DNA from 2 places in the Arthrobacter sp. sptzw32 genome. Region 2 is predicted to be linked to the other one. Evidence: predicted binding sites of a transcription regulator. Region 2 holds the regulator's gene; the other holds the start of a gene.
What was found. The regulator LexA, encoded in region 2, represses DNA repair genes until DNA is damaged. The targets are predictions, from matches to a motif close to TCGAACANNTGTTCGA.
Positions count from the first base shown of each region.

Region 1: a site for LexA is predicted at 11,161-11,176, ahead of AC5RVN_RS00510 (LysM peptidoglycan-binding domain-containing protein). Genes of this name have one in related genera too.

Region 1 is NZ_JBNHEZ010000001.1:102,309-117,851, forward strand. It holds gene AC5RVN_RS00450 (GAF domain-containing protein) at 1-901, shown strand, start outside; gene exaC (acetaldehyde dehydrogenase ExaC) at 992-2,515, shown strand; gene AC5RVN_RS00460 (DUF779 domain-containing protein) at 2,519-2,929, shown strand; gene AC5RVN_RS00465 (amino acid permease) at 3,104-4,651, shown strand; gene AC5RVN_RS00470 (nuclear transport factor 2 family protein) at 4,816-5,175, shown strand; gene AC5RVN_RS00475 (DUF2461 domain-containing protein) at 5,180-5,815, opposite strand; gene AC5RVN_RS00480 (catalase) at 5,963-7,459, opposite strand; gene AC5RVN_RS00485 (Fur family transcriptional regulator) at 7,467-7,952, opposite strand; gene AC5RVN_RS00490 (YajQ family cyclic di-GMP-binding protein) at 8,105-8,596, opposite strand; gene AC5RVN_RS00495 (hypothetical protein) at 8,781-9,035, shown strand; tRNA gene AC5RVN_RS00500 (tRNA-Tyr) at 9,224-9,305, shown strand; gene AC5RVN_RS00505 (CBS domain-containing protein) at 9,491-9,922, shown strand; gene AC5RVN_RS00510 (LysM peptidoglycan-binding domain-containing protein) at 10,084-10,962, opposite strand; gene AC5RVN_RS00515 (potassium channel family protein) at 11,315-12,046, opposite strand; gene AC5RVN_RS00520 (acyl-CoA thioesterase) at 12,126-12,671, shown strand; gene AC5RVN_RS00525 (thioredoxin family protein) at 12,800-13,213, shown strand; gene AC5RVN_RS00530 (putative quinol monooxygenase) at 13,288-13,566, opposite strand; gene AC5RVN_RS00535 (DNA-3-methyladenine glycosylase family protein) at 13,682-14,665, opposite strand; gene AC5RVN_RS00540 (VOC family protein) at 14,822-15,229, shown strand; gene AC5RVN_RS00545 (cystathionine beta-synthase) at 15,265-15,543, shown strand, end outside.
Region 2 is NZ_JBNHEZ010000003.1:23,610-39,152, reverse strand. It holds gene AC5RVN_RS06715 (class I SAM-dependent methyltransferase) at 1-313, opposite strand, end outside; gene hflX (GTPase HflX) at 742-2,322, shown strand; gene AC5RVN_RS06705 (ATP-dependent DNA helicase) at 2,315-4,372, shown strand; gene lexA (transcriptional repressor LexA) at 4,440-5,171, opposite strand; gene AC5RVN_RS06695 (LysM peptidoglycan-binding domain-containing protein) at 5,492-5,893, shown strand; gene AC5RVN_RS06690 (histidinol-phosphate transaminase) at 6,025-7,143, shown strand; gene hisB (imidazoleglycerol-phosphate dehydratase HisB) at 7,204-7,824, shown strand; gene hisH (imidazole glycerol phosphate synthase subunit HisH) at 7,821-8,585, shown strand; gene AC5RVN_RS06675 (hypothetical protein) at 8,586-8,744, shown strand; gene priA (bifunctional 1-(5-phosphoribosyl)-5-((5-phosphoribosylamino)methylideneamino)imidazole-4-carboxamide isomerase/phosphoribosylanthranilate isomerase PriA) at 8,811-9,557, shown strand; gene AC5RVN_RS06665 (SseB family protein) at 9,585-10,466, shown strand; gene AC5RVN_RS06660 (MFS transporter) at 10,521-11,813, shown strand; gene AC5RVN_RS06655 (DUF1844 domain-containing protein) at 11,937-12,323, opposite strand; gene infC (translation initiation factor IF-3) at 12,711-13,712, shown strand; gene rpmI (50S ribosomal protein L35) at 13,829-14,023, shown strand; gene rplT (50S ribosomal protein L20) at 14,144-14,536, shown strand; gene AC5RVN_RS06635 (TrmH family RNA methyltransferase) at 14,603-15,514, shown strand; gene AC5RVN_RS06630 (MFS transporter) at 15,521-15,543, opposite strand, start outside.

The DNA of each region.
Region 1 (15,543 bases), on a different contig from region 2:
CGGCATCCAGATCTCAGGAGCGGAGCACTACCAGCGGGCCGTCCATGCCTGGAGCTGCACGGCCGTCCCCTTCCACGACCCGGATTCCGGCGCACTGCTCGGAGTCGTGGACATTACCGGCACTTCCACTGCGGTGGCACCCCACACGCTGTCCCTCGTGGAGGCAACCGTGGCTGCCGCGCAGGCACAGCTGCGCATTGAACGTCTTCAGCGCGCCTCGGAGCGTGCCGCCATGCCCGCGCGACGGCGTCCGGAGCATGCCGCCTCCCACGCACCGGGGGCCGGTGCCAAGATAAGCAGCCTCTACCGGAACAGCCTGCAGCTGCTGGGCCGCGACCACGCGCTGCTCAGTCTGCGTGGCAGGACCGTTGCACTTTCCGCCCGGCACAGCGAGATCCTCACAATGCTGAGCACCCACTCCGATGGTCTCAGCGCCGGGGAGCTCAACCTCCTGCTCTATCCCGGGGACGGCTCCACCATCACTCTCAGGGCTGAAATGGTGCGCCTGCGGAAGGTCCTTCAGCAACTCGATCCGGACGCTGTTCCGGGTTCCCGGCCTTACCGGCTTCCCCTGGACCTCGTCCCGGACAGCGCCCAGGTGCTGAGCTGCCTGCAGCGCGGCGCCCACCGCATCGCCCTGGAAATTTACCGCGGCGCCGTTCTGCCCCGCTCTGAGGCGCCCGGCATCATCGAGCTGCGGAACAAGGTTTCCTCGCTGCTGCGGGAAGCAGTACTGACGGACGGCAGCGCCGAGTCGCTGCTCCGGTACGCAGCGCTCCCGGAGGCAAGGAACGACGTCGGCATCCGCCGCGCCGCGCTCCGCCTCCTTCCGGCCCGCTCACCCAAGCGCGCCGCCGTCGTCGCGGACCTGGAACGGCTGGAAGCAGAGCTCCACGCCTAAATGGCACTGGATGCAACCTTGCTGCAACCTTCCCGCTCCTACGCTGGCTCCAACGGCGAAAGCCTGGTTTGCACAGCAAAGGAGCTAGCAATGACTGTTTACGCACAGCCCGGTACCGAGGGCTCGAAGGTCACGTTCAAGGACCGCTACGAGAACTGGATCGGCGGGGAATGGGTGGCCCCGGTGAAGGGCCAGTACTTTGAAAACATCACACCGGTAACGGGCAAGGCCTTCTGTGAGGTGGCCCGCGGCACGGCCGAGGACATTGAGCTGGCACTGGATGCAGCGCATAAGGCAGCACCCTCGTGGGGCAAAACCTCTGTGGCCGAGCGTGCGGCGATCCTGAACAAGATCGCGGACAGGATCGACGGCAACCTTGAGATGCTCGCCGTTGCTGAGTCCTGGGACAACGGCAAGCCCATCCGCGAGACCCTCAACGCCGATCTTCCGCTCGCAGCCGACCACTTCCGCTACTTTGCCTCGGCCGTACGCGCCCAGGAGGGCAGGCTGTCCCAGCTCGATGACGACACCACTGCCTACCACTTCCACGAACCGCTCGGGGTCGTAGGGCAGATCATCCCCTGGAACTTCCCGATCCTGATGGCAGTGTGGAAGCTGGCTCCGGCGCTCGCCGCCGGCAACGCCGTGGTGCTCAAGCCCGCCGAGCAGACGCCGTCGTCCATTCTGGTCCTGATGGAGCTCATCGGCGACCTTCTTCCCGCGGGTGTGGTCAACGTGGTCAACGGCTTCGGTGTGGAGGCCGGCAAGCCGCTGGCATCCAGCCCCCGGATCCGCAAGATCGCGTTCACCGGCGAAACCACCACAGGCCGCCTCATCAGCCAGTACGCCAGCCAGAACCTGATTCCTGTCACCCTGGAACTGGGCGGCAAGAGCCCGAACATTTTCTTCAACGACGTCGCCCAGGACAACGATGCGTTTTACGACAAGGCCCAGGAGGGCTTCGCGCTGTTCGCCTTCAACCAGGGCGAGGTGTGCACCTGCCCGTCCCGCGCGCTGGTGCAGGAGGACATCTATGAGTCCTTTATGGCCGACGCGATTGCCCGGGTCGAGAAGATGGTCCAGGGCAACCCGCTGGACACCGACACCCAGGTGGGCGCCCAGGCCTCAAACGACCAGCTCGAAAAGATCCTCTCCTACATCGACATCGGCAAGCAGGAGGGCGCCAAGGTGCTGACCGGCGGCGGCCGGGCAGAACTGCCAGGCGACCTGGCAGGCGGCTACTACGTCCAGCCCACGGTGTTCGAAGGCCATAACAAGATGCGGATTTTCCAGGAGGAGATTTTTGGCCCGGTGGTGGCCGTGACCAAATTCAGCGATTACAACGACGCCATGGGACTGGCCAACGACACCCTCTACGGGCTGGGTGCCGGCGTCTGGTCCCGCAACGGCAATGTTGCCTACCGCGCCGGCCGCGAAATCCAGGCCGGCCGCGTCTGGGTCAACAACTACCACGCCTACCCGGCCGGCGCCGCCTTCGGCGGCTACAAGTCCTCCGGCATCGGACGTGAGAACCACGCGATGATGCTGGACCACTACCAGCAGACCAAGAACCTGCTGGTCAGCTACAACGAAAACAAGCTCGGTTTCTTCTAGGCCATGGCTGCGGAAAGTGTTATCGAAGCCGCGGCGGCGTTGCCCGGGGAGGACTTTTCCCGGGTGGCCCTCGTGCCGGCGGCCGCGGAGCTTCTGCGGAAGCTTTGGCTTCAGCATGGACCGCTGATGTTCCACCAGTCCGGCGGGTGCTGTGACGGTTCCTCGCCCATGTGTTACCCGAAGGGCGACTTCCTGACCGGTGACTCCGACGTCCTCCTGGGCGTGTTCGATGTTTCCACTGGGCCCGAGCCCCAACTCCTGGAGTTTTGGATGTCCCGGGAGCAGTTCAACTACTGGAGCCACACGCATCTGACAGTAGATGTCGTGCCGGGGCGGGGCAGCGGTTTTTCGGTGGAAGCGCCGGAAGGCAAGAGGTTCCTCATCCGGTCGCGGCTGATGGACTGGCCTGCCTGACTATTCGGACTAAAAGCGCTTGAGGCCCTCCCCATGGAGGGTCTTAAGTGCTTTTGGCAGAACATGGTTCGGCAGGAGTGCGTCTCACCATCCGGAACCATTGGGACCGGCCAGTGGATGGACACTATCGTTGATAGGTCTGTTTCCATCAGAAATCAGGATAGTGATCCCCTTATGAACCTCCTCCGGACCAAATCCATCGAGCAGTCCATGGCTGACGCCGATGAGCCCGGACGCAAGCTCAAGCGCTCCCTCAGCACCTGGGACCTCATGATCATGGGCGTCGCCGTTGCCGTCGGCGCCGGTATCTTCTCGGTCGGCGCCAAGGCAGCAGCCAACTTCTCCGGCCCCGCCGTCACGCTGTCCTTCGCGATCGCCGCCATTACCTGCGCCCTTGCCATCATGTGCTACGCCGAATTTGCCACCGCCATTCCCGTGGCAGGCTCGGCGTATGTATTCACTTACGCCACGATGGGCGAACTCCTTGCCTGGATCATTGGCTGGAACCTGATCCTTGAGCTCTTTACCGCGGCCGCCGTCATCGCCAAGTACTGGGGCATCTACCTCAGCAAGGTCTTCGCGCTGATGGGCGCCGACATCCCCGCGGCAGTCTCACTCGGCGGTGTGGACCTTTACTGGGGCGCTTTCCTGATCGTTGCCGTGTTTACGGTGCTGCTGGTGCTGGGCACCAAGCTGTCCGCCCGCGTGGGCAACATCTTCACCCTGATCAAGATCGGTGTGGTCCTCTTCGTCATCGTCGTGGGCTTCACCTACGTGAAGTTTGAAAACTACAGCCCGTTCATCCCGGCAGCCGAGCCCACCGGCGGCACCGGCACCGCCGATGTCCTGAAGCAGTCGTTCTTCGGCTTTCTCACCGGAGCAGCCCCGGCACAGTACGGCACCCTCGGCATCTTCGCCGGCGCTGCCCTGGTGTTCTTCGCCTTTATCGGCTTCGACGTGGTGGCCACCTCTGCTGAGGAAGTCAAGAACCCGCAGAAGACCCTGCCGCGCGGTATCTTCGGCGGCCTCGCCCTGGTGACGCTGCTCTACATCCTGGTTTCCCTGGCGCTGACCGGCATGGTTTCCTACACCCAGCTGGCGGAGGCAGAGAGCCCGACCCTCACCACCGCATTCGAAGCAGTGGGTGACACGTCCGCGGCCAAGGTCATCGCGTTCGGATCCCTGGTAGGCCTGACCACCGTGATCATGGTGCTCCTCATGGGCCTGTCCCGCGTAGTGCTTGCCATGAGCCGTGACGGCCTCCTGCCGCGTGCACTGTCCAGGACCAGCGAGAAGCGTTCAACGCCGGTGCGTCTCCAGATCATCTGCGGCGCCGCTGTTGCGCTGGTAGCAGGCCTGACCAATGTGGACCTGCTGGAGGAAATGATCAACATCGGTACGCTGTCCGCCTTTGTGGTGGTGAGCCTTGGCATCCTCGTGCTGCGCAAGAAGCGCCCGGACCTGAAGCCGGCTTTCCGCGTCCCCTTCGGCAAGGTCCTGCCGATTGTTTCCGCCCTGCTGTGCCTCTACCTGATGACCAACCTGGCCGTGGAGACCTGGATCTTCTTTGCCATCTGGCTGGCTATCGGTTTGGCCATCTACTTCGCCTACGGCCAGCGCCACTCCCGGCTGAACGAGCGGTTCCAGGAAGCGAATACCGCCGTCAATGGTGCTTCCGTTGCTGCCGGCAGGAACGACGAGGACGAACTGACCCGCGCCTGACACCCTCCGAACTGCTTGCCTGAATGCAGAACCGCCCGCTGATCTTTGGACAGCGGGCGGTTTTCGTTTTGCAGAAGCCGGAATTACACGTGCAGCCGGAGAGACTTTGGAGTTCAATGAGTGGACCGAAGGTCGGCCAAGGGGGCACTAAGGGAGTGGGCGGTATGCAGGTGGCGATGGAAGCGGTAGCCAGGGCTTTTTCGAGCCATCGGTTCGAAGATGCCGTGCCCCAGCTGGACAACGACATCATCTGGGAGCTTGTGGGCGGTGAAGCCCTTACCGGAAAGCCCGCCGTTATGGACGTCTGCACATCCCTGGCACGGGATCTCAGGGGCGTCCAGACCACCTTCGACACGTTCAGGGTGATAGAGGCTTCATCGAGTGTGGTGGTGGACAGCGTCGCGAGCTATGTCTCAGGCGATGGCAGCGTCAGCCGGGTGGCGTCCTGCGACATCTATGACTTCGTGGACGGGCGGGTGGTCCGGATCCGTTCCTACAACGTGGAACTGGCCAGCACCATGTGAAAGCTTAGGGCGCGGCGTACCGGCCCACCCATTCCACCAACGGCCGCAGCTCATCCCACAACGCTCCAATTTCCTGCACTGCTTCCGGTGTCTCCAGCCAGGCAGGCTGTCCGAGGTTCACGCTTGCCGCTAGCGACTTTTGCTTGAGCAGCGCGCCCCGGGGATGGTCCCGGGGATACCCGCGCGGTACGGTTTTGAGCCGTTCTCCTTCCACCACAAAACCGGCAGCACTGACGGCATCCACAATGTGCCGGAGTGCTTCGCCCGTTCCTGACGCATCCACAGAGTTCCGGTATCTCGCCAGTTGCGCGGGCGTGTGGGAGTGGTAGCCTCCGCCCGCCAGGAGCCCGTCCGCGCTGATTCGGAGGTAGTAGCCCATCCCTTCCTGACTGGATGCAAAAGCACCCTGTGCAGTTTTGTACGGCGACTTGTCCTGGGAGAAGCGGACGTCCCTGCTGGCCCGGAAAACCCGGCCGGGGCCAAACCGGGGCTCCAGCTCCGCGAGGAGGAGCGTGAGCGGTTCCCGGACCAGCTCCTGGTACCTGTCCTTGTGCTCCAGCCACCACTCGCGGTTGTTGTTGTCCTGAAGCTCTTTGTAGAACTCGAAGGCGCCGGCAGGTATGCCCTGGAAAGTTGTCATGCGTCGATCCTAGGGAGGGCTGCCAGTGGTGGCCACGGCTCGGGCGGCTATGTGGAAAGCACCGGATTTATGGAAAAAAGCCAGAAGACCACCCCGCCACGGAAACCGTGACGGGGTGGTCTTGAAAAAGCTCAACAGGCAGCTGGATCAGCCGATCTTGTTGGCAGCCTCTGCATCGGAGGACGGAGCCGACGCGACAGCAATGGCGCCGAGGTTGGCGCGCAGCTTGGCGCCGAGTTCGGCGTCAACGTTGGTCCAGTACTGGATGGCGCGCTCCTTGATGCCGGGGCTCTTGACGCCGCCCACGGCACCGGTGATGGTCTCCAGGAAGCGGGCCTTGCTGGCTTCGTCGTACACCTCGCGGTACAGCGTGCCGGCCTGGATGAAGTCGCTGTCCTCGGTGTGGAGGGAGTGCGCGGCAAGGGTCAGCTCGCCGTCGTTCTCCCAGCCGCCTGCCGGGTTCTGCGGCTCAACTGCAGCCGGTCCGCCCACCGAGTTGGGGGCGTAAACCGGGACGGACGGGGCGTTGAAGTGGTAACGCCCGGCGCCGTCCTGGCTGTAGTTGTTGACCTGGTTCTTCGGCTGGTTCACCGGGATCTGGGCGTGGTTGGTGCCCACGCGGTAGCGGTGCGCGTCAGCGTAGGAGAAGATGCGGGCCTGCAGCATCTTGTCCGGGGAAGCCGCAATGCCCGGCACGAAGTTCGACGGCGCGAAGGTGGCCTGCTCGATTTGCGCGAAGTAGTTCTCCGGGTTCCGGTTCAGCTCCATGGTGCCCACCTTGATCAGCGGGTAGTCGCCGTGCGGCCACACCTTGGTCAGGTCGAACGGGTTGAAGCGGTAGGTCTTGGCGTCCTCGTACGGCATGACCTGCACGTGCAGGTCCCAGGACGGGAAGTTCCCGGCTTCGATGTTTTCGGACAGGTCGCGGATGTAGAAGTCCGCGTCCGAGCCGGCCAGCTGCTCTGCCTGCTCGCTGCTCATGGAGTTCACGCCCTGGTTGGACTTGAAGTGGTACTTGACCCAGAAACGCTCGCCCTCGGCATTGATCCACTGGTAGGTGTGGGAGCCGTAGCCCTGCATCTCACGCCAGGAGGCGGGCAGGCCGCGGTCGCCCATGAGCCAGGTGACCTGGTGTGCGGATTCGGGGGACAGGGTCCAGAAGTCCCACTGCATGTCGGCGTCGCGCAGGTGGGTACCCGGAAGGCGCTTCTGGGAGTGGATGAAGTCCGGGAACTTGATGCCGTCGCGGATGAAGAACACCGGGGTGTTGTTGCCCACGAGGTCGTAGTTGCCCTCGGTGGTGTAGAACTTCACGGCGAAACCGCGGGGATCACGCCAGGTGTCCGGGGAGCCGTTTTCGCCGGCGACGGAGGAGAAGCGGATCAGCATCTCGGTTTCGGCGCCGGGCTGGAGGAAGGCTGCCTTCGTGTACTTGGACACGTCCTCGGTGGTCTTGAACGTACCGAATGCACCGCCGCCCTTGGCGTGCACTACGCGCTCCGGAACCCGCTCGCGGTTGAACTGGGCGAGCTTTTCCACCAGGTAGTGGTCAGTCAGGATGATCGCACCGTCGGCGCCAGTCGACTTCGAGTGAGCGTCGGACGTTACGGGTGCACCTGACTGGGTTGTTGAAATGGCAGTCATTGTTCTCCTATTTCTGTGTTTCTTGTGACAAACGATTGGAAGGAAGTTGTTGGGACTGCTGGCAGTCCTGGCAGATGCCCTGGTACATGACATCGGCGATCTGGATGGTCATCGGCTTGGCGTTCTCGTCCCAGTGCGGTGTGAGGCAGGGAGCGTGGCCCACTGCGCAGTCAACGTCCTCCACGCGGCCGCAGCTGATGCAGATGGCGTGGTGGTGGTTGTCGCCCACGCGGGTTTCATAGAGCGCGGGTGAGTGCGGGGGTTCGAACCTGCGAAGCATGTGCAGGTCCGTCAGGTCTCCCAGCACCACGTATACGGACTGTGCCGTCAGTTCAGGGAGCTCAGCGCGGGCAGCAGAAAGAATGCTTTCGGCAGGGGAGTGCGGGTGGCGTTCGACGGCGGCGAGGACGGCCAGCCGCTGCTTTGTCACCCTGCGGCCATGGGCGCGCAGGGCGTTGGCCCAGGCCTCGTGGCCGTCGAAGTTCTCCGTCATGACACCATTCAAGCACTTATTATGAACATCTCACAATAAGGCTCAGCTAACCTTCCTCCCGGTGCGCAAAGAGGCCGGCGCAGCCCGTATTCAGGGTGCGCCGGCCTCTTGGTGAAGCGGCTGTACTTTGCGCGTCGGAAACGACAGCGCGGCTAGCTGCGGAAGTTAACGAACTGCAGGTCGGCCTCGTCAAAGTCCTTCAGCAGCGCCATGGTGGCCTGCAGGTCATCGCGGGACTTGGACGTCACACGCAGTTCGTCGCCCTGGATCTGGGACTTCACGGACTTGGGGGCTTCGTCACGGATCAGCTTGTTGATCTTCTTCGCCAGGTCCTGGGCAATACCTTCCTTAATGGAAGCCTCAAGGCGGAACTCCTTGCCGGAGGCGTAGGGCTCCCCGGTGTCCAGCGACTTCAGGGAGATGCCGCGCCGGATCAGCTTCGACTGCAGCACATCCAGTACCGCCAGGACGCGCTCCTCAGAATTGGCCTTCATGAGGATCTTTTCGCCGCTGAAATCCACCTCAGCGCCTACACCCTTGAAGTCGTAGCGCTGGGCCAGTTCCTTTTGTGCCTGGTTAAGGGCGTTGGCCACTTCCTGCTTGTCCACTTTGCTTACGACGTCGAACGTTGACTCGCCTGCCATGACTCTCCTTGCACTGGTGGGAGCCCCGTCGGCGGACGGGGCCGGGTGGGCTGGATTCAAGCGTAATACGGATGCTCCCGCTGGGGGTGCGGTATTCACAGTTCCCTCCCAGCGCACGCCCCGGGGGAACGAAGGGGGCCCGGGCACAGTTGAAAGGGTTGGAAAGCTGCACGAAAGGAACACGATGCACCGCAAGGCCGCGCAATATGTCACACGAACCAGCTCGGCGGCGGCCGGCGCCGTGGCCACCGCAGCAACGTCCGTGGCGGCAGCGGCGGTGGCAGCCTCCATTATCTTCAGCCCTGTGGCGGACGCCGCATCCCGGATGGAGGGTGTCAGAGAGGACCTTCTCCGCGCCGTCCAGCTGAACCAGATCACCGAGGAGCAGGCGGTGAAGTTCGAGGCCCGCCTGGCCGGGCGGATTCTGGGTGAAGCCTGACGCGTCCGGCCACCGCCATACCTCGAGGATGGACCCGCTAAAACCGCGCTTTTTTGGCCGTGGTGCGCCGATTCGATTCTTCGGCGGAAGTTCTGTAAAGTTGTCTTGCCCGCGGTTACTGGAAGCGGAACGGCCCGGAAACGGACGTTTCACGGACTGCAGCCGGGGGTGATCTTCTTTTGAAGTTCGGCAGATTACCCGAGCGGCCAAAGGGGGCTGACTGTAAATCAGCTGGCAACGCCTACGGGGGTTCGAATCCCTCATCTGCCACCCAAGGAAAAGCCTCCGGAACCCCAGGTTCCGGAGGCTTTTTCGTGTCCCGCAAAGAGTCTGCATCCACGCCTTTACAACCAGCCGACCGCCGTCGACACGGGCCATCCCCGGGCGTAGGCTGACAGCATCGGCGCATGCGCCCGATGCCCTGCGTCGATTAGGAAATCGATAAAGGAGGACCAATGAGTGCCGTACGTGAATTCATGACGACGGACGCACAGTGTATTAAGGAAAACCAGACCCTCGCCGACGCCGCCCGCATGATGCTGGATCTGGACTGCGGGTCGTTGCCGATCTGCGGTGATGACGGCAAGCTGAGGGGCATGATCACCGACCGGGACATCGTGCTCAAGTGCGTAGCCGCCGGGCGCGATCCCCGCGAAATGATGGCCCGTGACCTGGCCACTGGCCGGCCCTACTGGGTGGATGCCGACGCGAATGTTGATGCCGCCATCGAAATGATGGAAAAGTACCAGGTCCGGCGGCTTCCGGTTATCGCGGACCACAAGTTGGTGGGCATCATCAGCCAGGGAGACATCGCCCGCAACTACTCCGAACAGCGTGTGGGTGAGCTCGTGGAGCACATCTCGGAGCGCAAACGGATGAACGCCTAGCCCTGCTTCCCTGAGGGAATGTCCCGCAGAACCAACGCCACGGAGTTCGATTCGTGGCGTTACTTTATGTCCATGCATGCGCCCCTGCCGCAGCCCAGACAAGTAACAGCCGCGGAAAGGCCATGACGCCGCCCAGTTTCCAACCGGCTGGTTCACCCCGGCTAGTTCAGTGCGATCAGGAGCATCTGGCTGGTCCCCGGAATGCAGGTCTGCAGGATGGCCCGCGGGAAACCACCGAACACTGCGATGACGTCATTGGTGGTTCCCGGGTTTGGTACCTGGCCCCTCGCGGTTGCTGTGTAGGTTCCGTAGCCCGGGATCTCTACCGTCTCACCCACCCCAATTCCGGAGAAGCGCGCCCAGCCCCCGCAGAAGTCGTGTTCGGTGATGAAAAGCGAGTAGCCGTCGTTCGGGGTGTAGTGGATGGGGCCGATGCAGGCGTCCACCATGGATTGCCCGCCGGCGCCGGCCACGTAAATGGTTCGGATTGCCGGAGCAGCCGGAACCACCGGAACAGGAGCAACGGGTGCTGGCGCCACGGCCGGTGCCGGAGCGCTGGCCACGGCGGCTGCCCCCTCGGGTGTGGCAGGGGCTGGACCGGAAAGAATCAACGTCTGATCTGGCGGCTCAGGGGCTGGCGCGGGGGCGACAGCGGGCGGAACAGGAGGTGACGCCTGCGCTTCCATTGCAGGGGGCACCGCCGCAGGTGCGGCCGCGGGCACGGCCGGCTGCTCCTGCCCGTCGCCGGAAGAGGTCCCGGAGGAATCGCCTTCGGCCGCAGCCTGGCCAGCCGCGTCAACGCGGGCGGCCGGTTCCGGCGTCCCGGCAACGGGGGCAGCCGCCGTCGAGTCCTGCAGCAGTGACGTGGCCGGGGCAGCGAGCGCACCGACTCCCACCGCCGCCACTACGGCGGCAGCGGCCATCCCGGCCCACAGCCTGTTCATGACGGTGGGCGGGGCAGCCGTCACGCCGGAGCGGAAAGCGTTTGTGGCGAAACTGCGTCCTGGTGGTTCGGAGGTTTGAAACTTCGGCTGGTTCATGGGATAGCCCATCGGGGTTCGGTCCAGCCAGGCAGCTGCAGGCGCACGAAGCGAAGGCGGGACGGAGCGCGTGTGATGCGCCGGGGCGGTCCCCTTCCAGGCTGGCCGCCGTCGGCACAAGATGGAGTGTCCGCATACCCAGAAGATACGGAAGCTCCGCGAGGAGGCACTGCCATCCGGAAGCCACCCGGTGAACAGGCCAGCACATGTTCGGTCCTAGGATTCCCGAGTCTAGGAAGTGTGCATCCTGCGGGCACCAGTAGGAATTACCCGAATATCCTTGCCGGGTACTCGGGCGTTCAGCCCCGGATACTCAGTCTGATTCCGCCCACTTACCGGGCATCAGCCTGTGCTAGCGGCTGGGCTGGTCCTTCAGCGCAGCGACTTCCCGGCGAAGCGCAGCCAGTTCCGCCACGAGTTCTGCCAGCTCCGCCCGGACCGGCGCCTCAGCATCGGCCACGGCCTCAGCAGTGTCCTCCACACGCTGGACCAGCCAGGACGCGATGGAGGCCGTCACCACACCCAGGACGGCAATTCCGCTCATCATGAGGGCGGCTGCGACCATCCGCCCAATCGGTGTCACGGGGTACATGTCCCCGTAGCCCACGGTGGTGATGGTGGTCATGGCCCACCACAACGCGTCTCCAAAGGTAGTGATCCTGGCATCCGGGACAGTCTGTTCCACGTCAAGGACGGCGAGTGCGCCCACAAACACCAGCATCGCCGCAGACCCTGCCACATACGTGACCACGCGTCCCCGCAGCGTGTCCCCGAGCGTGCGGTGCAATACGGACAGCAGCGTCACCAGCCGGAGCAGGCGCAGCGGCCGGAAGAACGGCAGCACCACAATAAGCAGTTCATGCAGGTTCCGGAGAAACCAGCTGCCCCGGTCATCCGCCAGCCACAGGTTAACTAAGTAGTCCACGGCAAAGATACCCCAGGTCGCCCACATGACAGCCTCAAGCCAGAAGGCGCTACTGCCTTCGATGCGGCCCAGCACCTGCCATGCATACGCCGCCAGGAAGATGAGCGCCGTCACCGTGAGCGGCCAGTCCGCGAGGTCCCGGTAGCGATGTTGGGTCATGCAGGAAATCCTACGTGGGTCGGGCCGGGCGTCTTCGTGCTTGATCCCGCCCGACATTACCCGTAGGTAACATGATCGAATGCACCTGCTTCTGCGAACCCTCCTGCTGCTCTTCACCTCTTCCCGCCGCCCGCCGCTGACGGTTTGGGACAGTTCCTCGCTTCCGCTCAGGGTGCTGCCCACCGACATCGACATCGCCCTGCACGTCAACAACGGAATGTATCTTTCCCTGCTGGACCTGGGCCGGTTTGACCTGATGGCGCGAAGCGGAGTGTGGAAGCGGATGCGCCGCCGCGGGTGGGGCCCGGTGGTGGCGGCAGAAACCATCGCCTTCCGGAAGTCCCTTCAGCTGTGGCAGCAGTACACCATCGAAACACGCATCATCGGCCTGGACGCCAAGGCCATCTACTTCGAGCAGCGCATGGTAGCCGACGGTGAGATCTACGCCCGTGCCCACATCGCCACCCGCCTGGTCCACAAGGGCAGGCCGGTCAGCCAGGAGGAGATCCTGCGGGAGTTCGGCGGCCCGCCGTCGGACCTGGTGCTTCCGAATTGGGTACACGAGTGGCGCGCTTCCAGCGCACTGCCGGGAAGCCGGAGGCCTGCGCCGCACGTTTGGGGCTAGCCCTCCCGGGCAAGAGCTCCAAGGTTTCCCCGGGTCCGCTGTGCAGGCCAGGTTATTCCCAATGACGCGGGGAGCGAACAAACGGCCGCCGCCGCGACATCCCGGGCGGCCGCGCGTACCGTTGACTCATGGCTACCGTTGACATCACAGGTGAACAGTTCGCGTCAATTATCGAGGGCAATGACATTGTCCTGGTGGACTTCTGGGCAGAATGGTGCGGCCCCTGCAAGCAGTTTGGGCCCACGTACTCCGCCGTCTCCGAGAAGCACCCGGACGTCCTCTTCACGAAGGTGGACACGGAAGCGGAGCAGCAGCTCGCCGCCGAGGCAGGCATTTCCTCAATCCCCACCCTGATGGCTTTCCGCGAGAAGGTGCTGGTGTTCTCACAGCCCGGAGCCCTGAACGCACAGCAGCTGGAACAGGTGGTTGACGCCGTCAAGGCGCTGGACATGGACGAGGTCCATGCCCATGTAGCCCGCCAGCGGGAGGAAGCCGCTGCCGCGGCCGGCCCCCAGGACGGTACGCAGATTCCGGAAGCGTAAACATCCCCCAAAACGTAGAAGCGGCGCCCTCCACGAGGAGGGCGCCGCTTCGCTTTAACCGCGTTTAGAAGAAGTTAGAGGCGTTCCAGCTTGACGGGCTCGGCCAGGAGCGCGCTCAGGGACTCGTTCAGGTCCTGCACCGCGATGCCGTTGGAGTGCTTGGCCAGGTCCTCCTCCGACGCCCACTGTTCGGTGAGGACCAGTTTTTCCTCCGTTGCTTCAGTAAGCTCGTAGCGGATGCAGCCCGGCTCGTTCACCACCTCGTCGATGGCGATTTCCAGAGCCAGCTTCACACGGTAAAACTCGCCGTCATTGGGGATGAACGTTGCCTGCAGGTCAATAGGTGAACTCATGGATTTCACCATACCGGCCCCTGCCCGCGTGCCCTTTACTGTTGACGCAGGCCCGCCGGACTGTTGCGCCACTAATCGATTCTCCTGCCGGTATCAGCCGTTCGTCCTGGCCGGATCAGTGCCGGCGGTGGTCCTGAATGGTCATCCTGGGTCCGAAGGTGGGTTTGCGGAAGCCGCTGCTCTGGATCATCCGCACCACGCGCTGGCGGTGCCCGTGCCACGGGGCGAGGAGGCGGAGCATGCCGGCGTCGTCCGTCCGCCGTCCCGTCAACGCGGCCCCTACATAGGCGGCGAGGTGGTAGTCGCCCACCGAGATGGAGTCAGGGCAGCCGTGGGTGCGCTGCACCACCTCCGCCGCCGTCCAGATGCCGATGCCGGGGATGGTCTGCAACTTCGCCGCCGCTTCCAGCGCAGGCAGCGCTGCCAGCCGTTCAAGCGCGACGGCGGAGCGGAGCGCCCGCATCACGGTCGCAGAGCGCTGCGGCCCTACTCCGGCCCGGTGCCACTCCCAGCTCGGCACCTGCAGCCATTGGGTGGCGGTGGGTGCCAGCAGGAGCCCGGCAGGAGCCAGCGATCCGGCCGTGGGAGCGGGGGAGCCGTATCGGTGTATCAGGTACCGGTAGGCCCGGCGTGCCTCAATTACTGTCACTTTTTGTTCCAGGATGATCGGCACGAGCTGGTCCACCATCCGCCCGGTGGATGGGAGCCGCAGGGCCAGGCTGTGCCGCCGCGCTTCCCGCACCATGCGGGGAAGTGTGGCGTGGAATGACGGCTCGTCAAATCCCTGCCAGTCGTCCTCCGCCCCCAGGAGCCGCGGGACAGACGCCAGGGCTGCGCCGGCGCCCGGACCCCACGCCTGCACGTCCACCCGGTGCTCCAGCCCGGCGCTGCCCGCCCCGCTGAACCTCACGGTGGCCGGGCCCTCTTCCGTGGTGAAGGCATTCCAGATAACGCTGCCCTGGACACTGAAGGATGGATCGCTGTTGCCGCGCAGGAGCGGGCTGAGAGTCCGCGCCAGGTCATAGGGGCCACCCGGATACCACCGGAGCGAGGCGTCCGCCGCGGCCGCCAGCCGCGGGGGTGCCTCTGCGATTGTCATGCAGCAATCGTCCCACGACGGGGTGACAAAACACCCGCAGGGCTGGAACGGCGTCGGACGTTCCGGGCCCTTATCCAGCACGCATCCGGAGACTAGAATCCTGCCTGTGGTGCGGAAAACACTGCATCCGGAAGCTCGAAAAACCAGGAGGAAACGATGGGTGGAGTCGTGCACTTCGAAATTCCCGCGGATGATCAGGAGCGGGCCAGAAGCTTCTACAAGGAGGCCCTCGGCTGGCGGATCGACCCCGTCCCGGGCATGGATTACAACATGGTGGTCACCACGCCCATGGACGAGTTCACCGGACAACCCACGGAAGCGGGGGCGATCAACGGCGGCATGATGGCGCGGGAGGCTGACCTGTCCAGTCCCGTCATTACCGTGGACGTGGAGGACATTGAGGCCACCTTGAAGACGGTGGAGTCTCTGGGCGGCGCGGTGGTAAGGCCGAAGGAAACCATCCCGGGCATGGGCTCCTTCGCATACTTCAAGGACACCGAAGGCAACGTCATGGGCCTTTGGGAAAACCTTCCCGCGGACCAGCAGGCGCAGGCTGCCGGGTAGGGGACAGGGCCTGTGGAAGCGGTAGCTTTGTACTCATGAAGTACGCCCAGTCCATCCTGGACCTCATCGGCAACACCCCGCTCATCAAGCTCAACCACGTTACTGAGGGCATCAAAGCCACAGTCCTGGTCAAGCTGGAGTACCTGAACCCCGGCGGATCCATCAAGGACCGCATCGCGGCCAAGATGATTGAAGACGCCGAGCGGGAGGGCAAGCTGCAGCCTGGCGGAACCATTGTTGAGCCCACGTCCGGCAACACCGGCGTGGGCTTGGCGCTGGTTGCACAGCAAAAAGGCTACAAGTGCATTTTTGTG
Region 2 (15,543 bases):
CCGCGGCGTTCTCATTGGTGAGCGTGATGCACCGTTCATTGACATCCACGGCGTAAACCCTTGCCTGCGGTGCACGCAGCGCCATGGTGAGCGCAACCGGACCCCATCCGCAGCCGATGTCCAGCAGGTTCCCGGCAGCAGCGGGCGCCGGAACTTCGGCCAGGAGCACGGCGGTTCCCTTGTCGATTCCATCCGGGCTGAAAATGCCTGAGGAGGTCTGCAGCCGGCGCGTTTCCCCTGCAAGTTCAACCGTTAGGGGTTTCCGCGTGAACGGGCCGGCGGGGGATGCGCTGAAATAGTGTGCGGACTCCATAACTCGCCAGAGTAGTTCCCCTTGCAGCGTAAAGTGAAACCCTGCGCTTTGCTGCTCTGCTAGGGTTGAAACCATGTTCCTGATCTTCGAGTAGCCGGCACGGGCCTTGCCCGTCCCGCAGCCTTGTCCCACAGCGACGCAGGTAATTATCCTTCCGCACAGTGCACCGGACCACGCGCAGGCGTATGTTCCGGCCGCCGGACACGATTCGAAGGTCAGCTTCCCGCTGTCTCCCTCGCCGATTCTCCGGCTCCCTCATTTTCGCCACTTCCCTTGGAATGTGGCCGCCACTGCCGTCCGCTTTTTTCCGGCCGGCGAAAACGAACCAGGAGAACTGCATGACCGCAGGCCGTCAGCCCAGCGCGAATACTTCCCCAAGCACCAACAATCGGCACTATTCTGGAACTGCCGAATCTTCAAAGGAGACCATGACCAGCCAGCCCAACACCGGATCCGATCCAGCCGCCCAGGACATGAGCCCTGAGGAAATCCAGGCCGTGATCGACCGGATTCTTTCCAAGGACGTACCGGCGAAAGCCGTCAGCACGCCAGGTGATTCAGGCCGCGGCGACGGAAGGCCTGTACTGGGCAAGGCCCAGGCCATATCCCGCCTGGACGAAGAACACACGACGTACGACGGCGACCAGCAGGACCTCGAGGAACGCCGCGCCCTTCGGCGCACGGCAGGCCTTTCCACGGAACTGGAAGATGTCACCGAAGTCGAATACCGGCAGCTCCGCCTGGAACGCGTCGTCCTCGCCGGCATCTGGTCCGAGGGAACCCTTGCAGACGCGGAGAACTCGCTGCGCGAGCTGGCCGCCCTCGCCGAAACAGCCGGTTCCGAGGTCTTGGACGGCCTCGTGCAGCGCCGTGACAAGCCCGATCCGGGTACGTTCCTGGGCTCGGGCAAAGCACTTGAACTGAAGGACATCGTGATGTCCACCGGCGCCGACACCGTTGTGGTTGATGCCGAGTTGGCCCCGTCCCAGCGCCGTGGCCTTGAAGACATCGTCAAGGTCAAGGTGATTGACCGGACCGGGCTGATCCTGGACATTTTCGCCCAGCACGCCAAGAGCCGGGAAGGCAAGGCGCAGGTGGAGCTCGCGCAGCTCGAGTACCTCCTGCCCCGCCTTCGCGGCTGGGGCGAATCGATGTCCCGCCAGGCCGGTGGCCAGGTGGGCGGCGCAGCGGCGGGTATGGGTTCTCGTGGTCCCGGTGAGACGAAGATCGAGCTGGACCGCCGAAGGATCCGCACCCGCATGGCCAAGCTCCGGCGCGAGATCGCCGCGATGAAGCCCGCCCGGGAGACGAAACGGGCCAACCGCCGTCGTAATGAAGTGCCCTCGGTGGCCATTGCCGGGTACACCAACGCCGGCAAGTCCTCACTGCTGAACCGCCTCACGGACGCCGGGGTGCTCGTGGAGAACGCACTGTTCGCCACGCTGGACCCCACGGTGCGCAAAGCCGAAACTGCCGACGGGCTGGGCTACACGCTGGCGGACACCGTCGGATTTGTCCGCTCCCTGCCCACCCAGCTGGTGGAGGCGTTCCGCTCCACCCTCGAGGAGGTTGCGGACTCGGACCTGATCCTTCACGTCGTTGACGTCTCGCACCCGGACCCCGAGGGCCAGATTGCCGCCGTCCGCAAGGTCTTCAGCGAAGTGGACGCACGCAAGGTCCCGGAGATCATCGTCCTCAACAAGGCCGACGCCGCAGATCCCTTTGTGGTGGAACGGCTGAAGCAGCGCGAGCCGCGCCACGTTGTGGTTTCGGCCCGGACAGGAGAGGGCATCCCCGAACTCCTGAAGGCGATCAGCGAGTCGATTCCGCGCCCGTCCGTCAAGCTCGAGCTGCTCATTCCCTACGACCGCGGGGACCTGGTCAGCAAGCTGCACGAGTCAGACGCAGAGATCATCAGTGTTGACCACGATGAAGCCGGTACCCGGGCAGTAGTTAAAGTCCGGGAGGGCCTCGCGGCTGAACTGGAATCATTCGTCAGCAATGACTGACCTCGTGGCTGACGAAGCCACAGGCACGGCCGGCGAGCAGTTTGTCATTGACCTGCTTGACCGTGCCGTTGCCGGCATGGGCGGGCAAAGCCGCAGTGGGCAACATGAGATGGCCCGGCAGGTGGCACGCGCGATTGAAACGGGCGACCACCTGCTGGTCCAGGCCGGGACGGGTACGGGCAAGTCACTGGCGTACCTGATACCGCTCATTGCCCATGCCCTCGAGAGCGACAAGCCCGCCCTGGTCTCTACGGCGACGCTTGCCCTGCAGACCCAGATTGTGGGCAGGGACATTCCCCGGCTCCTGAAAACCATCACGCCGGCGCTGGACCGGCCGGTGAAGGTGGCGCTGGTCAAGGGACGGTCCAACTACGTCTGCCGGCACAAGCTCGAAGGCGGGTTTCCCTCCGAGGAACCTGCAGAGGGCCAGCTGTTTGCGCTCGGCGAGGACACCAGTGTCCCGCACTTTGCTGCAGCTGTGGGCGGTCCCGCTTCCCAGCTGGGCAAGGAAGTGGTCCGCTTGCGGGAATGGGCGGAGAAGACCACTACGGGAGACCGTGATGAGCTCCTGCCCGGTGTCACTGACCGGGCCTGGCGGCAGGTCTCGGTGACCTCGATGGAGTGCCTGGGCGCCCAGAAGTGCCCCATGGCAGCAGAATGCTTCAGCGAACTCGCACGCCAGGACGCCGCCGAAGCCGACGTCGTGGTCACCAACCACGCCATGCTCGCCGTCAGTGCCTTCGAAGGCCTCGCGGTGCTGCCCGAATACGACGTCGTTGTGGTTGACGAGGCACACGAACTCCAGGACAGGGTTACCGGCGCCGTTTCGGGGCAGCTCTCGGTGGCCATGGTCCATACCGCAGCTGCGGGAGCGCGCAAGCATACGGCCATTACCGTGGATGCCCTTAGTGCGGCTGCCGCCAACCTTGAAGCCGCCCTTGCCGGAGTTCCCAATGGACTGCTTACCAATGGCCTCAACGATGAGCAGCTGGACTGCGTGGACCAGTTGCGTGAAGCCTGCCGCGCCGCACTTTCCGACTCCAAGGGGGACAGCAGCACCACTGCCGACGGCGGGAGGCAACTGGCGCGCTCCCGGCTGATGCTCATCCTGGAACTGTGTGAACGTCTCCTCGCCGCCCGGGAGAACCGGGAAGTGGTCTGGTTTTCCCGCGCCAGTTCCTTTGACCCCCAGCAGGGGTACTCCCAGCCCGACGAAACAGCTCCCGCGCTGATCAATATTGCGCCGCTGTCCGTGGCAGGGCGGCTGCGCGAGGGCCTGTTCGCGAACCACACTGTGGTGCTGACTTCCGCCACCCTGGCAATCGGTTCAGCCTTTGAGCCCGCCGCCGGCGGGCTGGGGCTTGTGGGAGAGGGGGCGCCCAGCTGGACGGGCGTTGATGTGGGATCGCCCTTTGACTATTCCAGGCAGGGAATCCTGTACGTGGCAGGTCACCTGCCCAAGCCCGGCCGCGGAGCATCCCCGGAAGCGCTGGCCGAACTTGAGGCCCTGATCAGGGCATCAAACGGCGGGGCGCTGTGCCTGTTTTCCTCCCGGCGGGCGGCAGAAGAAGCGGCCGATGCGCTGCGGCCCAAGCTGGGAATGACCATCCTGTGCCAAGGCGACTCCACCATGACGGCCCTGGTGAAGCAGTTCGCGGACGAACCTGACACCTGCCTGTTCGGCACGATGTCCCTGTGGCAGGGCGTGGACGTTCCGGGGGGCTCCTGCCGACTGGTGGTCATCGACCGGATTCCCTTCCCCCGGCCCGATGATCCCCTGATGACAGCCCGGTCCCGGGCAGTTGCGCAGGCGGGAGGCAACGGCTTCATGTCAGTTTCGGCCACCCACGCCGCCATCCGGCTCGCACAGGGCGCGGGACGGCTGATCCGGTCAACCGGGGATAAAGGCGTGGTGGCGGTGCTTGATTCCAGGCTGGCCACGGAACGCTACGCCGGATTCCTCCGCGGTGCCCTGCCGCCGTTCTGGTCCACTACGGACAGGAAAACAGCCATGGCGGCGCTGGAGAGGCTGGCCAAGGAAAAGATTTGAGCGCCCCGGCTGACGGGCCGGGGCGCTCATAGCTGGAGGCACAGGTGTGTTCGAACTCCGGGGCCGTTTAAAGCGAGCGGAGCACCGACACTACCTTGCCCATGATGGTGGCGTGGTCGCCAAGGATGGGCTCGTACTGGGTGTTCTGGGGGAGCAGCCAGGTGTGGCCGTCGCGCTGACGGAAAGTCTTAACAGTGGCTTCGTCGTCAAGCAGGGCAGCAACAATATCTCCATTGGCCGCATCTGCCTGGCGGCGGACCACCACCCAGTCGCCGTCGCAGATGGCAGCGTCCACCATGGAATCACCGGCCACCTTGAGCATAAACAGTTCCCCCTGGCCCACGAGCTGGCGGGGGAGCGGCAGGACGTCCTCCACCTGCTGGTCAGCCAGGATGGGACCACCGGCAGCAATCCTGCCCACAAGGGGGACCATGGCTGTGTCCATGGCGGTGGGAAGAACGGTGACGGTGCCGGCCCCCTGAAGGGAAGGGGCAGGCTCCGCCGCCTGCTTGGATGAACCACCGTCGAGGGTAAGGGGCATCAACACTTCCATGGCGCGCGGCCGCTTGGGATCGCGCCGCAGGTAGCCAAGCTTTTCCAGCTGCGAAAGCTGGTGCGTGACGCTGGACAGGCTTGCCAGGCCCACGGTGTCACCGATCTCGCGCATGGACGGCGGATACCCGTTGTCATTGACCGAGCGCTGGATGGTCTCGAGGATCCTTTTCTGCCGCGGCGTCAGGCCCTTGGCGGTCTTCTTCGGTTGGGAGGTTGCCCTGCCCCCGGCGGCTGCTGCTGCCATATTCGCCAATGCCTTTCGGTTGCCCCGGACTCCTGTGGCCCGGACCTGAAGTTCACGCCGGAATTGTCAGACCCTGCTGATCAACTTTCAGAGTGGTTGTTCTTTCTCTCAAAACTAGGCCAGCCACATTGCTTTTTCAAACATCTGTTCTAGCGAGTCTCGACAATGTTCGTTGATAAGTGCTAAAACAGAGGGAGCAAAGTTCGAACATTTGTTCTACTCCGGTCGAAGCCATTCGAAAACAGGCGGCAAGGGCCGCCAAGGCGGCGGCTTCGGAGGGGAATATCGGGCAGCACAGTACGGTCCAGGAGGGCTAAGTCATGTCAGCTACATCTGCTTCGCGGGATTCATTTTCAGTGCACTACTTGTCCGGGCCTGAGCCCAGGCCGGAGGAGGGGCCTGTGCCCCTGCCGCCCCTGCGCCTGACGCGCCGCGGGAAGATCGTCCTGATCGGCATTCCCCTGGTCCTGCTCGCGGCCCTGCTGCTTTCCCTGGCCGGATTCTTCAACTCGCCGGCAAAGGCCTCCGATTCGGCGGCTGACCTGTCCGTTACCCCTGCCGTTACCGTTACCGTCCAGGCAGGGGAATCCTTGTGGGCTATCGCCGGGAGCGTTGCCCCGGAGCGGGATGCGCGTGACGTCGTGGCTGACATCGTCCAACTGAACAACCTGACCGGCGGCGCGGTCTTCCCGGGGCAGCAGTTGTACGTCCCCACCCGGTAGGTGCCGCTCACCCGCCGGCTGCTGGAGGCCAACGCGGACAGGACGTTGATGGCCCGTCGTGAAGGCCGGCTCAGCGCGAACGGGAAGCCGTCACATTTTCCGGCTCCCCGGGCTGGCACTAAACTGTTCAGGTGAATGACCAGCTAGAGCGCCTCAACCGGTTACCCCTCCGCAGCAACCTTCGTGGGCTTACCCCCTACGGTGCACCCCAGCTGGACGTCCCTATCCTCCTCAACGTCAACGAGAACACCCATGGTGTCCCTGAGAACGTACGGGCCGCCATCACCGCCGCCGTTACGGACGCGGCCGCAGGCCTCCACCGTTACCCGGACCGCGAGTTCACGGAGCTGCGCAAGGCTCTGGCGGAATACTTGGGGCATGGCCTGGACGAGTCGAATGTCTGGGCGGCCAACGGCTCCAACGAAGTACTCCAGCAGATTCTCCAGGCTTTCGGTGGTCCCGGCCGCACCGCGCTGGGCTTCCCGCCCACGTACTCCATGTACCCCTTGCTTGCCAGTGGCACGGACACGGAATACATCGTGGGCCAGCGCGCTGACGGCTACGGCCTCAGTGCAGAATCCGCAGCACTCCAAGTGAAGGAGCTGCAGCCCAGCATTGTTTTCCTCTGCTCGCCGAACAACCCTACGGGAACAGGTTTGGGGCTCGATGTGGTGGAGGCCGTCTACGAGGCCGGGCACGCCAGCCAGACCATCGTCATCGTGGACGAGGCGTACCACGAGTTCGCACACGACGGGACGCCGAGCGCCCTGACCCTGCTGCCGGGCCGGGAGCGGCTGATCGTTTCACGGACCATGAGCAAGGCCTTCGCCCTCGCCGGAGCGCGCCTGGGCTACATGGCCGCGGCTCCGGAAGTTGCCGACGCACTGAGGCTGGTGCGCCTGCCGTACCACCTGTCGGCTGTAACCCAGGCAACTGCCCTCGCGGCCCTCCAGCACCGCGAGGCGCTGCTGGCCGATGTTGAAGACATCAAAAAGCAGCGCGACCGTATTGTGGCCGGACTGACGCGGTTGGGCCTCAAGCCGGCGGCCTCCGATTCCAATTTTGTTTTCTTCGGCGGGCTGGAGAATCCCCACCAGGTCTGGCAGGAACTGCTCGATGCGGGCGTCCTGATCCGCGACGTCGGCATCCCCGGCCATCTGCGGGTGACAGCAGGTACTGAGACGGAAACCACAGCCTTCCTTACTTCCCTGGAAGGTATCCTTACCGGCCAGCCAAAGCTTCCGGCCTAGACTTGAAGCAGCGGCGCTGGACGCCCTGAACCACTCCTTCTTCCCAAAGGACACTTGACCATGAGTTCCACAGGAGCCAATGCGGCCCGGACCGCACGCATGGAGCGTGCCACGAGTGAATCCTCCGTGCTCGTGGAGATCAACCTGGACGGCACGGGCATCTCGGACATTGATACGTCGGTGCCCTTCTACGACCACATGCTGACGGCGCTCTGCAAGCACTCGCTGATCGACCTGACCGTGAAAGCCACGGGAGACATCCACATCGATGTCCACCACACGGTGGAAGACGTCGCCATCACGTTCGGAGAGGTGCTCCGGACGGCCTTGGGAAACAAGGCAGGAATCCGCCGCTTCGGCGAAGCCACCGTTCCGTTGGACGAGGCATTGGCCCACGCGGTGGTTGACGTGTCCGGCCGCCCCTACCTGGTTCACGGAGGTGAGCCGGCAGGCCAGGAGTACCACCTGATCGGCGGCCACTTCACGGGCTCGCTCACCCGCCACGTCTTTGAGGCGATAACCCTGCATGCCGGGATCTGCCTCCACATGAACGTCATTGCCGGCCGGGACCCGCACCACATCGTTGAGGCTCAGTTCAAGGCGTTCGCGCGGGCCCTCCGCGCCGCCGTCGAATCCGATCCGCGTGTTGAGGGCATTCCTTCCACCAAGGGTGCGCTGTGAGCGGCCAGGTGCTGCGCGACGGCGCCATCATCGATCCGTCGGCTTCGCAGAAGCTGCCGTCGCCCGAGGGAAAACCCACCGTTACCGTGCTGGACTACGGCTCCGGAAACGTCCGCTCGGCAGTCCGCGCCCTTGAGCGGGCAGGCGCAGAGGTGATCCTCAGCTCAAAGCCCGAGGACGTCCTGAACGCCGACGGCCTGGTTGTCCCCGGCGTTGGTGCTTTCGAAACCGTGATGCGTGAACTTAAGGCCGTGGACGGCATCCGCCTGATCGGCCGGCGGGTAGCCGGCGGTCGCCCGGTCCTGGGCATCTGCGTTGGACTGCAGGTGCTCTTCGAAGCCGGCGTGGAACACGGCACAGAAGCTGAAGGCATCGGCGAATGGCCCGGGAAGGTCGAACTCCTTCCGGCGGAAGTTGTCCCGCACATGGGCTGGAACACCGTCAAGGTGCCCGACGGGTCCAAGCTCTTCGCCGGCGTCGAGAACGAACGGTTCTACTTCGTTCACTCCTACGGCGTGCAGGACTGGAATTTCGACGTCGTCCAGCCCCGGATGGCCGCACCCCTCGTTACCTGGTCCGAGCACGGCGCCCCGTTCATCGCCGCGGTTGAGAACGGGCCACTGTGCGCTACCCAGTTCCACCCCGAAAAGTCCGGGGACGCCGGCGCCCGTTTGCTGCACAACTGGGTGGAGGCCCTCCGCAAGCCTTCCGTGGCCGGCAAGCCGGAGGAAACCGGCGAAACCTCTCCCGGCGGCGCCTGAATGTGGTCCGTTATCCTGATGGGCCTCGCCGGCCTGCTGGTGGGCGGCGCCCTGTCCTTCCGGCAGCAGCATAAGCCGCTCTGGACCCAGGTCTCGTTCTACGTCCTGGCCGGCATGGCGCTGCTGGCCGCCTACCTGCTCACGCTGCCGGAAAACTAGCTGCCCTCCGGCCAGCTGCCGGTTACCCTCCGCCGCACACCCCTGCCCCCAACAATGAGGATCACGATGAACTCCGCTATCGATTTGCCGGTACTTGAACTGCTGCCCGCCGTCGACGTCGTCAATGGACAGGCCGTCCGGCTGGTGCAGGGCGAAGCAGGCAGCGAAACCAGTTACGGTACACCGCTGGAGGCGGCGCTGAACTGGCAGCAGCAGGGAGCGGAATGGGTCCACCTGGTTGACCTGGACGCGGCCTTCGGCCGTGGTTCCAACGCAGACCTGCTCCGCGAGGTTGTGGGCCGGCTGGACATCAATGTTGAGCTCTCCGGCGGGCTCCGCGACGATGAAACCCTTGAGGCGGCCCTGGACCTGGGCGTCGCCCGCGTGAACCTGGGTACCGCGGCGCTGGAGAACCCCGAATGGACCCGCAGGGCCATCGAACGCTTCGGCGACAAGATCGCCGTCGGACTCGATGTCCGCGGAACCACCCTGGCCGGCCGCGGCTGGACCAAGGAGGGCGGGGACCTCTGGGACGTCCTGGGCCGGCTCGAAGAGGCAGGCTGCGCGCGGTACGTCGTCACCGACGTGACCAAGGACGGCACCCTGCAGGGACCCAACGTGGAACTGCTCCGCCAGATGGTGGAAAAGACCGGAAAGCCCGTAGTGGCGTCAGGCGGCATTTCCAGCCTGGATGACCTCAAGGTCCTGCGTTCCCTGGTTCCCTTGGGTGTCGAAGGTGCCATCGTCGGCAAAGCCCTGTACGCCGGCGCCTTCACGCTGCCCGAAGCACTCGACGTCGCAGGCCGCCGCTAGGCGCCTGGCAGCCGATCCAGTCACTCCATGGCCACCAACGAATCCGGCGCCCCTGCCCAGCGCCACCTTCCCGGACACATCGCCGCCGCACTGGCAGGAGCCGGTGGTGCCGCTGATTCCGCCGGACAGCCCTGGACGGGACGGAGCCTGGCGGGAGACCAAGCCAAGATCCATAACTTCGAGGACGACGACGGAACGGCCGACGCCGGCTACCTCACCGCCGTCGCGGACCTGCAGGCAGGGCGCGGGGACGAAGCAGGAGTCATTGCCTCGCTGGCCACCGCCCGGGTCTTCATCCCGATCGTTGCCCAGCTTGCCGAAGAAGGGGAGGGGCAGGACGGCCTGCAGGCCGACAAGCAGGCAGATATGGCCCTCGTTACGCTCAAAGCGGCCGATGGCAGGACCGCGATGCCCGCTTTCACCACCGCGGCAGCCTTGGCTGCCTGGCATCCCGGAGCCCGGCCGGTGGCCGTCTACGCTGCCCGGGCCGCGCTCTCGGCTGTCTCCGAAGGCGCTGAACTCCTGGTTCTGGACCCGGGGGCGGACGTAACGTTCGTGGTGCGCAGGCCGGCCATGTGGGCGCTGGCCCAGCAGCAGGACTGGACTCCGTCCTACGCCGACCCGGAACTGGCGGCAATGATGCGCCAGTCAGCAGGAGGCTTCGCGGCGGTACGGAGCCTGGAACTCCTGCCAGGCAGGGGAGTGGCTGCCCGCACAGCTGACGGAGCTATCGTTGCCGGCGGCGGCGCCGGGCCTGAGCTGCAGGTGGTGCTGTACCTGGCAGAGGGTCTCGACGCCGACGCGGTTCAGCAACTGGTGGCCGGACTGCAGGCCCTGTGGTCCCGGAATGTATTGTTTGGTGAGCGGGTCGACTCCATCGAAATAAAACTGCGGCGCGCTGTCCACTAGCTGCTGCCAGGAGGGGGATCCCCGGCCGGCTGCGGCAGACCGAAGGATCCTTTCGTGAATTTCGCTCTCTACCGGGAGTTGCTGGCCGTCCAACCCATCAGGCGGCTGCTGCTGGTGGGCCTGATCGCCCGTATTCCGCACTCGGCGGCCGGGGTGCTGCTGACCTTGCATATTGTGCTTACCCTTGGCCAGGGCTACGCAGCCGCCGGTACGGCCGCTGCCGTGATGACCATCGGTATCGCCCTGGGTGCTCCGTGGCGCGGCCGGAGGGTGGACACCGTGGGCCTGCGCAGGGCACTGATTCCTTCCGTGGTATCAGAGACGGTGATCTGGTCCATCGTGCCGCACGTGTCCTATGAGGTGCTCCTTCCCCTGGTGTTCGTGGGCGGACTGCTCACCTTGCCCATCTTCAGCGTGGTGCGCCAGTCACTCGGCGTGCTGGCCGAAGGCGAACAGCGCCGCACCGCCTTTGCATTGGACGCCATCACCACCGAAGTGGTCTTTATGATCGGTCCTGCTGCGGGTGCCATCGCGGCCACCAGCGGCTTCAGCGTAGCGGGCCTGACCATTGTGGGCGTCTGCACCTCCCTGGCCGGCCTGTTCCTGATGTGGTTCAACCCGCCAACGCGCAGCAGTGCCACCGGGGAGGACGGCGAGGCGGACCAGCAGCGCGCCGCCGAGGCGGCCGTCATCGCCACAGCCCCGGCGCACCTGCAGGAGGCTGCCGCGGACCTGGCCCCTGCTGCCGCCCGCACTGCCCGCAGCACCGGCCTGAAGGACAGGGTGGCCGGCAGCTTCACCTGGTTCACCGCTACCGTCGCCGCACTTTTCGCTGTTGCCGCCGGGGCGGGAATGGTCCTCAGCGGCACCGACGTCGGTATTGTCGCCGCCCTCGAAACAGGCGGCCACCAGGCCGAAATCGGCATTGTTTTCCTGTTTTGGTGCGCAGCCTCCGTGGTGGGCGGCCTGGTGTACGGCGCCATGCACCGGCCCGTCCCGCCCATGATCCTCCTCCTCGGGATGGCGGCCCTGACAATTCCCATGGGATTCGCCCACGACACCTGGTCGCTTGCGCTGGTTGCCATCCTGCCGGGGCTCCTCTGCGCCCCGGTCCTCTCCTCTGCCTCAGAGAAAGTGGCGGACCTGGTGGATGAGGCGAGGCGCGGCGAGGCGATGGGCTGGTATGGCTCCGCACTCACGGCCGGCGTTGCTCTCGGGGCGCCGCTGGCGGGCGTTTTCATCGACCGGGCAGGGCCCTCCGGCGGCTTCGTAGCGGTGGGAGCCGCAGGCGTGGCGCTGTGCCTCGCGGGGATGGTCCTTCAGCGGCGCCGCAGGGCCACGCGCTGACCTTACTTCCGGATGAAGCCACGCCGCCGGTGCGGACTTTGAATTGGACGGGAGACGACGACGGCGGGCCGACCTTGAAAGGTCGGCCCGCCGTCGCGGTCTGCTCAGTTGTGCGCTGCGGCGTCAGTTGACCGCGCCGGTGTACTTCTCGCCCGGGCCCTTGCCCGGCGCGTCAGGAATCAGCGACTCTTCGCGGAAAGCAAGCTGCAGAGAACGCAGCCCATCGCGCAACGGGCCGGCGTGCTGGGAACCGATCTCCGGGGCGGCGGCGGTGACCAGGCCGGCCAGGGCGGTGATCAGTTTCCGGGCCTCGTCCAGGTCCTTCAGCTCTGCGGCATTCTCTTCCGCCGCGAGGCCAAGCTTGACCGCTGCGGCACTCATCAGGTGGACGGCGGCGGTGGTGATGACCTCGATGGCCGGCACTTCGGAGATGTCGCGGATCTGCTGGGAGACGTCGGAACCGGCGTCTGCAGGCTCGAAAACGTATGAATTACTGTCTGGGGTGCTCATACTGGTAAGCTTGACACAGACCGACTGGATGTCGTTATTTCAGGGATTGTTCCCAACAATCAAGGTTCCCCCGGCGCTTCACTGCGTTGGCGGGAATTTTTTCTGTAAGATGGCATGCAGTTTGCAAGCGGAGTTCTCTCCCACCCGCGTCAACCGCTGTTCCAAGGAATTAATGGAACGCAAGGTTGCCGGGTACTGGTTGGCATTGGAACCGGCACAGCCGGACACCCTCTGTGCAGTCCTTTATTGGGGCAGGCACAGCCAATCTTTGAGGCCTTCGATTGCTCCGGCAATTGGGGGCCTTCTCTATTTGCCGGGATTCCACAACAACACAGGAGCTTTAACATTAGCGAGCCAAGAATCAATGAGCGTATCCGCGTCCCCGAGGTGCGGCTGGTCGGCCCTGCAGGTGAACAGGTAGGAATCGTCCGTATTGAGGATGCCCTGCGCCTGGCCGCCGAGTCTGACCTTGATCTCGTTGAAGTTGCACCTCAGGCGAAGCCTCCGGTGTGCAAGCTGATGGACTTCGGCAAGTACAAGTACGAGGCCGCAGTCAAGGCACGTGAAGCACGGAAGAACCAGACGAACACCGTTCTGAAGGAAATCCGCTTCCGCCTGAAGATCGACACCCACGACTACGAGACCAAGCGCGGGCATGCCCTGCGCTTCCTCGGCGCCGGGGACAAGGTCAAGGCCATGATCCAGTTCCGCGGCCGCGAACAGCAGCGTCCCGAGATGGGCATCCGGCTGCTGCAGCGCTTTGCTGAGGATGTCGCTGAAGTCGGCGTGGTCGAATCCAGCCCCCGCATCGACGGCCGCAACATGGTCATGGTGGTTGGGCCCCTGAAAAACAAGGCGGAGGCCAAAGCCGAAGCACGCCGCGCAACGCAGCGGGCTGAAGCCAAGGCAGAAAACGAAGCCAAGGCAGCTGGCCGCATCGACGTTTCCGGTGACGACCAGGCACCGCTGACGCAGTCCCTCGCGGACCTGCTTCCCGAGGGATTCACCATCTCGACGGAGCCGGAAGCAGTGACTGAGGCTCCTGAGCAGGAGGCTGCTCCCGTCGTCGAACCGGCCGCACCTGTGGCACCTGCCAAGGAGGAAGCTCCCAAGCAGGAAGCTCCGAAGCAGGAAGCTCCAAAGGCTCCTGCGCCCAAGGCTGCCGCTCCCGCACCCAAGGCTGCTGCCGCTCCGGCACCCAAGGCTGCAGCACCGGCCGCCAAGCCGGCTGCGGAAAAGCCCGAAGCTGCCAAGCCGGCAGCTGCGGCGCCGAAGCCTGCAGCAGTGCCTGCTCCGCCGAAGCCGGTGGCCAGGCCGGCTGCACCCAAGCCTGCCGCGCGCCCTGCCCCCAAGGCAGTGCCGAAGCCGGCCGGCAAGAAGACAACTTAGTCCACAGCTGCCGGAGTTCGTCCTCCGGCAGTCAGCAACCAGCACGCCGTCCCTTGGGGCAGCTGCGCGATAGAACTGCAGGCCCAGCCTGCGGACACGTAAGGAGATCGGTTCCCATGCCGAAGATGAAAACCCACAGTGGTGCTAAGAAGCGCTTCAAGCTGACCGGCAGCGGCAAGCTGCGCCGCCAGCAGGCAAACCGCCGCCACTACCTCGAGCACAAGTCCTCCAGGCTGACCCGCCGCCTCGCCGGCGACAAGATCGTCTTCAAGGGCGATGCCAAGGTCATCCGGAAGATGCTCGGCATCTAGTTTCCAAGTTTTCTGACTGACCACCACCTGGTGTAAGTCACCTACCAAAAAGCCTTCTCAGGCCGCCGGGAAATTCCGGCAGTAGATGCTTGGGAGCAGAATTTTCGAAGGAGTACGCACGTGGCACGTGTGAAGAGGGCGGTCAACGCCCACAAGAAGCGCCGGGTTATCCTTGAACGCGCAAAGGGCTACCGTGGACAGCGTTCACGCCTTTACCGCAAGGCAAAAGAGCAGCTGCTGCACTCGTTTGTGTACAGCTACGGTGACCGCAAGAAGAAGAAGGGCGACTTCCGCCGCCTGTGGATCCAGCGCATCAACGCTGCTTCCCGCGCGAATGGCCTCACCTACAACCGTCTGATCCAGGGCCTGAAGGCCGCTGAGGTTGAGGTTGACCGCCGCATGCTCGCCGAACTGGCCGTTTCCGACGCCAACGCCTTTGCTGCGCTGGTCCAGGTTGCCAAGGACTCGCTGCCGGCCGACACCTCCGCCAAGAGGGTTGCCGCTGCACAGTAGTACCTGCCTTCCCTCGGACGAGGGGCAGTTCAGGAACCCGTGGCCCTAGCCACTAAGGTTTCCTATATGAACGAAACTGGGCGCCCGCAGGATTTTCCACTCTCCAACCCCCGAGCAGATCGGGTGAGGGATGTGGCAAAACTTGCCGGGCGCCCGGCGCGTTTAAAGCGCAGCCAGTTCCTGGTTGAGGGCCCGCAAGCGGTGCGCGAAGCACTGAAGCTGCACCAGCAGCGCGTGGCCGCAGGAGCCCCCGGACTGGTTATGGAGCTCTTCGCAAGCGAAGCCTGCCTGGACCGGTTTCCGGAGTTCGAGGAGCTGTCCGAAGGCACGAACGCCCGGCTTGCCACGGAGGACGTCCTGGCCGCTATGGCGGATACTGTCAACCCGCAGGGAGTCATTGCCGTTTGCCGCTTCCTGGACGTCACGCTGGAGGAAGTGCTCGACGCCGGTCCCCGCCTGATCGCCGTCCTGTGCGAGGTCCGTGATCCCGGTAATGCCGGAACCGTTCTGCGTGCGGCAGATTCCGCCGGAGCAGACGCAGTGGTGCTCACGGGCTCCAGCGTGGACATCTACAACCCCAAGGCGGTCCGCTCCACCGCGGGATCGCTGTTCCACCTCCCCGTGGTGCTCGGGGCCGACGTGAACCGCCTCGCGGCGTCATGCCGCGCCCGGGGGATCGGGATCCTGGCAGCGGACGGTTACGGATCCCTCAATCTTGATGCCCTGCAGGACGAGAACGCCCGGCGCAGGCTTACCGGTGCAGGACCCGACTCCGCGTACGACCTGGCGGCCCCCACCGCCTGGCTCTTCGGCAATGAAGCGCAGGGGTTGTCCCAGGAGGAGCTGGGCCTGGCTGACCACAGGGTGGCAGTTCCGGTTTACGGAGCTGCGGAAAGCCTTAACCTCGGCACTGCTGCCACGGTCTGCCTCTATGCCAGTGCCCGTTCCCAGCAGGTCCCCGCAGGCGTCAGCCCCTAATAGGGTTCACGCGGCAAGTGGTTTTCGGC